2 regions of the Amycolatopsis methanolica 239 genome follow, and region 1 is predicted to be linked to the other one. Evidence: riboswitches for the same ligand, from Rfam matches in the RefSeq annotation. Region 1 holds a riboswitch; the other holds the start of a gene.
The links. A riboswitch is a leader RNA that binds a small molecule or an ion and turns the genes downstream of it on or off. The one in region 1 is predicted to bind thiamine pyrophosphate.
Positions count from the first base shown of each region.

Region 2: it holds a riboswitch for thiamine pyrophosphate, as region 1 does, so the genes downstream of both, AMETH_RS29230 (thiamine ABC transporter substrate-binding protein) here and thiC (phosphomethylpyrimidine synthase ThiC) in region 1, are expected to answer to the same signal.

Region 1 is NZ_CP009110.1:6,592,368-6,598,031, reverse strand. Features, by position in the region: gene thiD (bifunctional hydroxymethylpyrimidine kinase/phosphomethylpyrimidine kinase) at 1-293, opposite strand, end outside; gene thiD (bifunctional hydroxymethylpyrimidine kinase/phosphomethylpyrimidine kinase) at 319-1,134, opposite strand; gene thiC (phosphomethylpyrimidine synthase ThiC) at 1,134-2,777, opposite strand; TPP riboswitch at 2,770-2,896, opposite strand; partial or broken gene AMETH_RS42280 (MFS transporter) at 2,980-4,041, shown strand; gene AMETH_RS32235 (TetR/AcrR family transcriptional regulator) at 3,984-4,553, opposite strand; gene AMETH_RS32230 (alpha/beta fold hydrolase) at 4,630-5,343, shown strand; gene AMETH_RS32225 (Uma2 family endonuclease) at 5,408-5,664, shown strand, end outside.
Region 2 is NZ_CP009110.1:6,016,161-6,021,824, forward strand. Features, by position in the region: gene AMETH_RS29225 (ABC transporter permease) at 1-1,471, opposite strand, end outside; gene AMETH_RS29230 (thiamine ABC transporter substrate-binding protein) at 1,468-2,508, opposite strand; TPP riboswitch at 2,531-2,640, opposite strand; gene AMETH_RS29235 (4a-hydroxytetrahydrobiopterin dehydratase) at 2,674-2,964, shown strand; gene AMETH_RS29240 (hypothetical protein) at 3,029-3,247, shown strand; gene AMETH_RS38855 (VldE C-terminal domain-containing protein) at 3,617-4,294, shown strand; gene ychF (redox-regulated ATPase YchF) at 4,757-5,664, opposite strand, start outside.

The DNA.
Region 1 (5,664 bases):
CACGCCTCCGCGACCGCCTCAATGATCTCCGCGGAGGCCAGCATCCCGGTCTTCGCGGCCTGCATCCCCATGTCCGCGGCGACCGCCTCGATCTGCCCGGCCACGATCCGCGCCGGGATGTCGGAGCGGTCGTGCACGCCAAGCGTGTTCTGCACGGTCACCGCCGTGACCGCGACCAGGCCGTGCACCCCGCAGGTCAGGAACGTGCGCAGGTCCGCCTGCAACCCCGCGGCACCACCGGAGTCGGATCCGGCGATGGTCAGGGCGGCGGGCGGACTCGCGTTCTGGCTCATGCCCCCAGTGTCGCAAACCCGCCGATCAAGCGAGCCGCCAGAACGGGGACACCGGCCCGACACCCTCGCCGAGCGGGTACGCCTCGGCCACGCACCGCTCGATGAACCGCTTGCCCTCGTCCACCGCGTCCGGCACCCCGAGCCCCTTGGCGAGGAACGCGGTGATCGACGAGGCCAGCGTGTCCCCGCCGCCGTGCGTGTGCGGCGTGTCGATCCGCCGTGCGGACAGCTCGATGACCTGCACGCCGTCGGACAGCAGGTCCACGCACTCCGGGTCGTCGTAGAGGTGCCCGCCCTTGACCAGCACCCACATCGGGCCCAGGGCAAGCAGCGCCCGCGCCGCGTCGCGCTGGCTGGCTCTGTCGGTGACCTCGACGCCGGTGAGCAGCCGGACCTCGTCCAGGTTCGGGGTCACCAGGGTCGCGCGCGGGAACAGCTCCGTGCGGATGGCCTCCAGCGCCTCCTCACGCAGCAGGGCGTCCCCGTGCATGGATGCCGCCACCGGGTCCACCACGAACGGCACGTCCGCGTTGCGTCCGATGTGGACCTCGTCGAGCGTCTTGGCGACGGCGGTGATGATCTCCGCCGTCGCCAGCATGCCGGTCTTGGCCGCGTCCACGCCCATGTCTCCGGCCACCGCCTTGATCTGCGCCGACACGACGTCCGGCGGGATCTCGGTGAAGCCCTGCACGCCGACGGAGTTCTGCACGGTGACTGCGGTGATCGCGGTCATCCCGTGCACCCCGCAGGCGAAGAACGCCCGCAGGTCGGCCTGGATCCCCGCCCCACCGCCGGAATCGCTCCCCGCGATGGTCAGCGCGGTCTTCGGGGTGACGCTCATTACGGCTGGACCACCGGGAGGTAGACCTGCTTGCCGTTCTCGGCGAACTCGGCCGACTTCTCCTGCATCCCAGCCTCGATGGCATCCACAGTGGACAGCCCGTGCTCCTCGGCGTACTTGCGGACGTCCTGCGTGATCCGCATGGAGCAGAACTTCGGCCCGCACATCGAGCAGAAGTGCGCCGTCTTGGCGGGCTCGGCGGGCAGCGTCTCGTCGTGGAACGAGCGCGCGGTGTCCGGGTCGAGCGAGAGGTTGAACTGGTCGGTCCACCGGAACTCGAAGCGGGCCTTGGACAGTTCGTCGTCCCAGTCCTGGGCGTACTGGTGGCCCTTGGCGAGGTCCGCGGCGTGCGCGGCGATCTTGTAGGCGATCACGCCGGCCTTCACGTCGTCCCGGTTGGGCAGGCCGAGGTGCTCCTTCGGCGTGACGTAGCACAGCATCGCCGTGCCGTACCAGCCGATCTGCGCCGCGCCGATGGCGGAGGTGATGTGGTCGTAGGCCGGCGCGATGTCCGTCGTGAGTGGACCGAGGGTGTAGAACGGAGCCTCGCCGCAGAGCCGTTCCTCCAGCTCCACGTTCTCCTTGATCTTGTGCATCGGCACGTGGCCGGGACCCTCGATCATCACCTGGACGTCATGGGCGCGCGCGATGTGGGTGAGCTCGCCGAGCGTCTCCAGCTCCGCGAACTGGGCGCGGTCGTTGGCGTCCGCGATCGAGCCGGGGCGAAGGCCGTCACCGAGCGAGAACGTCACGTCGTAGGCGCGCAGGATCTCGCAGAGTTCCTCGAAGTGCGTGTAGAGGAACGACTCCTTGTGGTGAGCCAGGCACCACGCCGCCATGATCGAGCCGCCGCGGGAGACGATGCCGGTGACCCGGTTCGCGGTCAGCGGGATGTAGCGCAGCAGCACGCCTGCGTGCACGGTCATGTAGTCCACGCCCTGCTCGCACTGCTCGATCACGGTGTCCCGGTAGACCTCCCAGGACAGCTTGGCCGGATCGCCGTCGACCTTCTCCAGGGCCTGGTAGATCGGCACGGTGCCGACCGGGACCGGGGAGTTGCGCATGATCCACTCGCGGGTTTCGTGGATGCGCTTGCCGGTGGACAGGTCCATGATCGTGTCGGCGCCCCAGCGGGTCGCCCACACCATCTTGTCGACCTCCTCCTCGACCGACGACCACACGGCCGAGTTGCCCATGTTCGCGTTGACCTTCACCAGGAAGTTCTTCCCGATGATCGCGGGCTCGCTCTCCGGGTGGTTGCGGTTTACCGGGATGACCGCGCGACCCGCGGCCACCTCGTCCCGCACGAACTCGGGCGTGACCCGCTCGCGCGCGGCGATGAACTCCATCTCGCGGGTGATCACGCCGGCCTTGGCGAAGCCGAGCTGCGTGTTGTGCTCCCGGTTCGCGATCCACTCGGCGCGCAGCGGCGCAAGTCCACTGTGGACGTCGATCGCGACGTCCGGGTCGGTGTACGGGCCGGAGGTGTCGTAGACGTCGAAGTGGTCGCCGTTGGTCAGCTCGATGCGGCGGGCCGGGACCTTCAGCCCGTTTTCGGTGTGGTGGTAGACCTTCCGGGATCCGGTGATCGGCCCGGTGGTCACGGTCGGCGCGACGTTCTTGCCGTTTTCCAGCGTCGTCACTAGAAATACTCCCTACGCCGGCATTACCCGGTCAGGTTCAGCGGTCGGCGGCGCCGGGTCCCAACGGACACCAGCCGCCCTCTCAGCCCGCCAAGGCGCGAGCTCCCGCGTGTTCGGTTGTCCGTCCGACCATGCCACGTCGCGCGGCAGACCTCAAGAGCGCGACGGTGAGACCGCTCACCCGCGCTGGAGATTCACACCGATGTCAGCCCCTAGGTTGACGGTCATGCGAACCACGGCCGCGCTGATCGCGCTCGGCGCCTGTCTCTTCGTGGTCGTCACGGCGGAGACGCTCGTGATCGGACTGCTGCCCGCGTTGTCGGCCGACCTGCGGGTGCCGGTGCCCTCGGCCGGCCTGCTCGTGGCCGGGTACGCGCTGACGGTGACCATCGGCGGCCCGCTCGTGACGGCCGCGACTCTGAGGGTGCCGCGCAAGGCGGCGCTGCTCGGGCTGGTCGCGCTGTTCGCGGCGGGCAACGCGCTCGCGGCGAGCGCGACCGGGTTCGGCGTGCTGCTGGCGGCGCGGGTGGTCACCGCGCCGACGCACAGCACGTTCTTCGCGATCGCGCTCGTGCTGGCCGCGTCGATGGTCCACCCGTCGAAGCGCGGGTGAGCCATCGCGTTCGTGTCGACGGGGCTGAACCTCGCGACCGTCCTCGGCGCGCCACTGGGCACCCTCGTGGGTGAGGCGTACGGGCGGCGGACGTCGTTCTGGCTGCTGGCGGTCGTGGCGCTGGCCGCGATGGCGGCGGTGGCGCTGCTGGTGCCGGCCACCCGGACCGCGGAGCCGCCGCGGCTGGGGCCCGGAGCTGCGGGCGCTGGTGACGCGGCCGGTGCTGGTGTGGTGACGCTGGTGACGGAGACCGGGTTCTTCGTGGCCTACACCCACCTGTCGCCGATCCTCGGCCGGATCTTCCCGCCCGGCGGGGTGGTCGTGCTGCTGATGGTGTTCGGCGCGGGCGCGCTGTGCGGGAACCTCGCCGGTGGGCGGCTCGCGGACCGGTGGCCGTGGGCTTCGCTGCGGGTGCTCATCGCGGTGCTGGCGGCGGCACTGGTCCTCTTCGCGGCGATCGCCTCCACGCGGGCCGGGGCGACGGTCGGCGTGTTCGCGCTGGGCGCGCTGTCGCTGCTGGGGGCGGCCGGCGTGCTCGGCGGGCTGGCCGTGTCGTCGCTCCACCGCGGCGCCGCACGCCACGCGATAGGTCTTCAGTCCGGCCGACGGAGCCCCGCGACGAGGAGGCCGACCAGGCGGCGCGCGTCGTAGGGGTGCTTGCTGCTCGCGCCCGCGCAGAGGCCGCCGATGCCGCGCATCAGCTCGTACGCGTCGAGGCCGCCGCGGATCTCGGCCGACGCGGCTTCGAGCAGCTGTGTGCAGACCGGGACGAGCCGCTCCAGGAAGTAGGAGTGCAGGGGGTCGTAGCAGGGGGCGTCGGACTGCAACACCGCGGGCAGGCCCTGCTTGGTGATCACGAAGTCGACGAACTGGTCGAGCCACTGGGCGAGGGCGGCGTACGGGGTCGCGCTGGCGGCGAGCAGCGCCGGTCCGGCCTCGGCGAGCGCCTCCACCTGGTGCCGGTAGACGGCGATGATCAGGTCCGCCCTCGTGGGGAAGTGGCGGTAGATCGTGGCGGTGCCGACGCCCGCCTTGGCCGCGATGTCGCGGATCGGCGCCTCCACGCCGGACGCGACGAAGACCGCGGCCGCCGCGTCGAGCAGGGCTTTCTGGTTGCGCCGCGCGTCGGCCCGCTTGGGTGCGCTGTCGTCCACGCGGCCCATTCTCCCACCCGGTGGAAGCGGGACACGGTCCCGTATGTTAACCGGGACAGTGTCCCGCTTCTGATCGGAGCGATCGATGACGACCTACCTGCTGGTGCACGGCGCGTGGCACACCGGGGAGTGCTGGACGCGGGTGACGCCGTTGCTGGAGGCGGCCGGGCACCGCGTGCTCGCGCCGACGCTGACCGGCGACGGCGACAAGGCGCACCTGGCCGGCCCCGAGGTCGGCCTCGACACACACGTGGCGGACGTCGCCGGGCTGATCCGCGAGGAGGACCTCGCCGACGTGGTGCTCGTCGGGCACAGCTACGCCGGGTTGGTGATCTCGTCGGTGGCGAACGAGCGGCCGGACCGGATCGCGCGCCTGGTGTACCTGGACGCGATGGTCCCCGAGGACGGCGAATCCGCGGCGGACGTCCTGTCCGTCACCCAGGCGCTGATCGACCTCGCGCTGACGTCCGAAAGCGGCTGGGGCGTCCCGCCGGTGCCCGAGCCGCCGCCGGCCGGCCTGTTCGGCGTCACCGACGACATCGCCTGGCTGCGCACGATGCTGTCCGACCAGCCGGTGCGCTGCCTGCAGCAACCGGTGCGACTCGACAACCCGGCGACGCGGTCGATCCCGCGGACGCACATCCACTGCGCCGTCAAGCCGGAGGGCTTCTCGCGCCGCGCCGTGCCCGCCGTGCAGCCCAACGGAACGCCCGCGGAGGTCTGGGAACTGCCCACGGGCCACGACTGCATGATCACGATGCCCGCGGAGCTGAGCGAGCTGCTGCTGAAGCTCGCCTGAGGACCGCGGACTGACGTGCCGGACCGCGGTTGACCACGGGAAACGCCGTTCTAGGCTGCGGTGCGTGGGCAAACTGGGAAACCCGGCTTCGCGAGTGGCAGAACCGCGACGTGCCCGAGGGGTGGCGGGCGGAGATCACCGGGAAAGGGCGCGGTTGACGCCGCCCGTCGGCAACGGGCACAGCAGGATCGCTGCGTCGGTCCATCGCGCCTTGGCGCGAGCGGTTCCCGAGGATCGGGCCATCCTCCAGAAGCTCGGCGTCTCCATTCGGAGCGCGAGCCGGCTCTACGTGCCCGGCCTGGTGGTGGTTCCACGCCACGA
Region 2 (5,664 bases), 580 kb from region 1:
CCGCGATCGCGACCGGCAGCGTCGGCGTCTGCGGGCGCGCCAGGAAGCTCGTCGCGCCGAACTCGCCGAGCGCGACGACGTAGCCGAAACCGGCCGCGGCGACGACGGCGCGGGAGGCCAGCGGCACGTCGATCTCGCGCCACACCCGCGCCGGGCTCGCGCCGAGGGTGGCCGCGGCCTGGCGCAGGCGGTCGTCGATCGACCGCACCACGGGCAGCACCGTGCGGATCACCAGCGGGATCACCACCAGCGCCTGCGCGAGCGGCACCAGCAGCGGCGACCGGCGCAGGTCGCCGGGCAGCGCGTCGAGCGTGATGAGGTAGCCGAACCCGACGGTCACCGCGGACACGCCGAGCGGCAGCATCAGCGCGGCGTCCATCGACTCGCCGACCCCGCGCGCCAGCCGTCCCGGCGACCGGCGCAGCGCGACCAGCAGGACCGACGCCGACACGCCGATGACCATCGCCAGCACCGTCGCGTCGGTCGCGGTGCGCAGCGAGTTCAGCGCCGCGTCCCAGCCGGAGACCTGGAGCGTGCCGTCGTTCCCGGTGCCGGACAGCGCCCGGTAGCCGGCCAGGCTCCAGCCGTCCACGGTGGACACCGAGCGCAGCAGCAACGCGACGATCGGGGTCAGCAGCAGGCCGAGCACGACCACCGCGGCGCCGACCACGGCCCACTCCCCGCCGACCGGGCGGCGCGCGGTCTCCCGCCGCGACCGCAGCCGCAGCGCGCTCTCCCGGCGGCGGCGGGCGGCCGCGCCGAGCAGCAGCGCACCCAGGACGGCGGCGATCTGCACCAGCGACAGCGCCGCCGCGCCGGTCAGGTCGAGCAGGTTCTCGGTGCGCAGGTAGATCTCGGTCTCCAGCGTCCGGTACCGCGCGCCGCCGAGGATCAGCACCACGCCGAAACTGGTGGCGCAGAACAGGAACACGACGGCGGCCGCGGACGTGATCGCCGGCATCAGCGCGGGCAGCGTCACCGAGCGGAACGCGCGCCAGCGGGAGGCGCCCAGCGCGCGGGCGGCGTCCTCGGCCCGCGAGTCCAGCAACGCCCACAGCCCGGCGACCGTGCGGCCGACGACGGCGACGTTGAAGAACGCGTTGGCCAGCACGATGGACAGCCAGCCGCCGTCCGGCCACAGCGCCCGGAACGCCAGGCCCACCACCACGGTGGGCAGCACGAACGGGACGAGCACCAGCGTCCGCACGACCGCCACCCCGGGCAGCCGCACTCGCGCCAGCAGGAACGCGACCGGCAACCCGGCGACCACCGCGATCAGGGTCGAACCGGCGGCCTGCGCGACCGTGAACCACGCCAGACGCCACGTCTCGCCCTCGGCCAGCGCGGCGAGCACCTCGCCGTCGGCGAAGCCCAGCCGCAGGATCGCGACGACCGGCCAGGCGAAGAAGACGACCAGGAACCCGAGCGGCAGCACGGCCAGTGCCGCCAGCCCGAGCCCGGCACGGCTCACTGGCCGAGCAAGGAGCGCCACTGCTCGATCCACCGCTCACGCCCGGCCTGCACCGTCTCGGCGGGCAGGCTCGCCGGGTTCGGCGGCAGCGGGGCGGCCGTCGTCCACGCCGCGGGCAACGCCACGCCCTCCCGCGCCGGGTAGACGTACATGTTCTCCGCCACCGTCGCCTGGAACTGCTGGGACAGCAGGAAGTCGATCACCTTCTGGGCGTTGGCGGCGTTCGGCGACCCGGCCAGCACGCCGGCGTACTCGACCTGGCGGAAACAGGTGTCCAGCAGCGCCTTCGTGCGCGGCTTGCCGTCGTCGCCGATCTCCGCCGCGGGCGAGGACGCGTAGGACACCACGATCGGCCGCGGCCCCTTGCCGGAGGAGCCGGAGAAGTCCTGGCCGTAGGCCTCCTCCCAGCCGGCGACGGCGCGCATGCCGTTGTCCTTCAGCCGGGTCCAGTAGGCCTGCCAGTTCTGCTCGCCGTAGCGGGCGATGGTGCCGAGCAGGAACGCCAGGCCGGGCGAGCTGGTGGCCGGGTTCTCCACGACCAGCAGGTCCTTGTACTCCGGCTTGACCAGGTCGTCGTAGGTCACGGGCTCTGGGATGCCGCGCTCGGCGAACCAGGTGGTGTCGATGTTGACGCAGACGTCGCCCACGTCGACGGCCGACAGGCGGTGTTCGGAGTCCACGGCGTAGCGCTGCGGGCCGCGGTCGGCCTCGGGGCTGGTGTAGGGCGCGAAGACGCCTTCGGTGAGCGCGCGCGAGGCGAAGGTCGAGTCGACACCGAAGGCCGCGTCGCCGATCGGGTTGGCCTTCGTGAGGACCAGCGTGTTGGTGAGCGCGCCCGCGTCACCCTTCTTCACGACGTTGATCGTGATGCCGGTCTGCTGCTGGAAGGCGTCGAGCACCTGCTGCGGAGCGGCGAACGAGTCGTGGGTGACGAGCGTGACCGTGGCCGGGCCGTTGTCCGCGTCGTTGCCGGCCAGCGTGCAGCCCGCGGTCAGGGCGGCGACAAGGCCGACCAGGACGCCCGTGCGGAATCTCATGACCACTCCTCGCTCGTTCCGGCGAGAAAGGTCGGGGCCCTCCCTGCGCCGGCATGATCCGGATCAGGTGCGAACGGTCGCGGGCGAACCCGCCTCTCAGCCCGGTGGACCCGGACTCCCGTGGCAACCGTGCAGCGTACTCGCCGCTGTACCACCATGGAGCACATGGCGGAACTACTCAGCGAAACCGAGATCTCCGAGGCCCTCAACAAGCTGCCGTACTGGCAGCGCGCGGGCGACGCGCTGGAGCGCACGGCCGAACTCGCCGACTTTCCGCAGGCCATCGCGGTGGTCAACCGCGTCGCCGAGATCGCCGAGGGCGTGAACCACCACCCGGACATGGACATCCGGTGGCGCACCGTGACGTTCCGGTGCAGCACCCATTCGGCGGGCGGGATCACCGCGAAGGACGTGTCGCTCGCCGAACAGATCGACAGCACGATCGACGCGCTGTGATCTAGGCCAGACCGGCAACTTCGCGGCCGGTCCCGTGCGTTGCCCCTGGTGGAGGGAACGCACCATGAGGAAGGTTGTCACGCGACTGGCCGCCGTTGGAGCCGCCGTCGCCTTGTTGCTGGGAGTGCTCGCCGGGACCGCTTCGGCGGTCACGTCCGTCCCCGTCGAACCGCCGAGCGAGACGCGCGCGGTGGTGGTCGGGACGTTGGCGTTCGGGTTGATGATCGCCGCGGCGGGTGCCGTGTTCTGGTACACGGCGCGACATCGGGGACCGCAGGAGTGATTTCGGCCACGTCGGCCGCCGGGTTGTAACGACGGGGGCGTCACGGGCGCTGTCACGCGCGGAAGTCCCTGCTCACCCCGAGGTTCGCCGCCATGAACAGCACGCCCGCCCTGCCGCCCGGCCAGCGCGCCTGGGTCACCGGCCTGGCCACCGCCATCACCCTGCTCGCCGTTCTCGTGCTCGCCGCGCTGGGCTGAGTCCCAGCAGGTCAGCGGCCCGCCGGTGCCCCGGCGGGCCGTTTTCATGCGCAGTTGATCTGTGTCCATGACCACTCGTTGGTGACTTTTCCGTGTCCTATTCGTAATGTCACGGGCGGCCATCCCCCGAACGGCCGAAAAGTCCCCTCCCCGAAAATGGTGATCTTCCGAAATGGTGGGTCGACATAGATCCAAAGCGAAATCGCTGAAAGTCCCCCTGGCGATCGGCCTGGCCGCGGCGTTCGTGCTGGGCTTCGCGGTCTGGCTGACCGGTAACTTCAGCAGGCCGGACACGGCCAGCATGGCGGCGCAGATGAAGCCGCTGCCGACGACCTCGGCCCCGGCGAGCACGTCGAGCAGCACGACCACCCCGCCGCCGCCTCCCCCGCCGTCGACGACCACGCCGTCTGTGGCGCCCCCGCCGTCGACCACTTCGAAGTCGACGCCGAAGTCCACGACGACGACCCCGAAGACGACGACCAAGGCGGCGAACGCCTGCTCGTCGGTGCTCGAGGGCACGCTGCCCCACGTGGCGAAGGTGGGCAACCACATCGCCGCGAAGTTCGGCGTGGACGAGATCGGCGGCCGAGCGGGCCGCTCCGGCACGAGCGACCACCCCAGCGGCCTGGCGCTCGACTTCATGGTGGACACGTCCAAGGGCAACGCCATCGCGGACTACGTGCTGGCCAACCAGTCCGAGTTCAACGTCAAGTACGTGATCTGGAGGCAGCGCTACAACGACGGCAGCGGCTGGTCGACAATGGAAGACCGCGGCGACGCCACGGCCAACCACTACGACCACGTGCACGTGTCGTTCGAGTCGAGCGGCACGGTGAACGTGACCTGCTGACCGCGGTGTTGTTCCGGAAACGCCCAGGCATCCCCCGGCCTGGGCGTTTTCCGCACCGCTGGGTGCTTCACGAGCCGCTCGAGATCTCTCGCACCCCACGTCGGGGCGCCATCCCCTCGCGGTGCGCCTCACGAGGCCTCGGACTGCCCGACAGTCCCGTTCAAACGCCCTCCGCCAGACGGCCACCCTGGCGTTAGCCGCGTCCGGACTTCCCCCGGCCTGACCTTCGAGAAGCGGTCATGGTCCGTCGGCAACCGCATTACGTTCGACGACCCGGTCTGGCGCGTGGTGCGACTGGACGGATCCTCGTCAGCGGGCTCGTGGTCGCGATCGCGCTGACGCCCCCGGACATCTCCCCCGAGCCGCCCAGGCCACGACCACCGACTTCCAGTACATCTCCCCGTGAGCGACGATCCCCGCGCGGCTCGACGCGCGATCCCGCGCGCGGTACACCGGCCCGGATCAGACGTTGAAGCGGAACTCCACCACGTCGCCGTCGGCCATGACGTAGTCCTTGCCTTCCATCCGGACCTTGCCCGCGGAGCGCGCGGCGGCCATCGAGCCGGCTTCCACGAGGTCCTCGTAGGACACGACCTCCGCCTTGATGAAGCCCCGTTCGAAGTCCGTGTGGATGACGCCCGCCGCCTGGGGCGCGGTGGCGCCCTGCGGGATCGTCCAGGCGCGGGACTCCTTCGGGCCCGCCGTGAGGTAGGTCTGCAGGCCCAGCGTGTGGAACCCGGCGCGGGCCAGCGCGTGCAGGCCGGGCTCGGCCTGGCCGACCGACTCCAGCAGCTCGCGCACCGACTCCTCGTCGTCGAGTTCGAGCAGCTCGGCCTCGACCTTCGCGTCCAGGAACACGGCGTCGGCGGGGGCGACCAGCTTCATCAGCTCCTCGCGCTTCGCCTGGTCGGTCAGCACGCCCTCGTCGGCGTTGAAGACGTACAGGAACGGCTTCAGGGTGAGCAGGCTCAGCTCACGCAGCAGCGAGGTGTCGACCTCCTTCTGCGCGGAGAACAACGTCCGCCCGCTGTCCAGGATGTCCTTCGCCTTCTGCGCGGCCTCCAGCGCGGGCCGGTTCTCCTTCTTCGTCCGGGCTTCCTTCTCCAGCCGCGGCAGCGCCTTCTCCAGCGTCTGCAGGTCGGCGAGGATCAGCTCGGTGTTGATCGTCTCGATGTCCGACGACGGATCCACCCGGCCGTCAACGTGCACCACGTCCGGGTCGTCGAACACGCGGATGACCTGGCAGATCGCGTTGGCCTCACGGATGTTCGCGAGGAACTTGTTGCCGAGCCCGGCACCCTCGGACGCGCCCTTCACGATGCCCGCGATGTCCACAAAGGACACCGTGGCCGGCACGGTGCGGGCGGAGC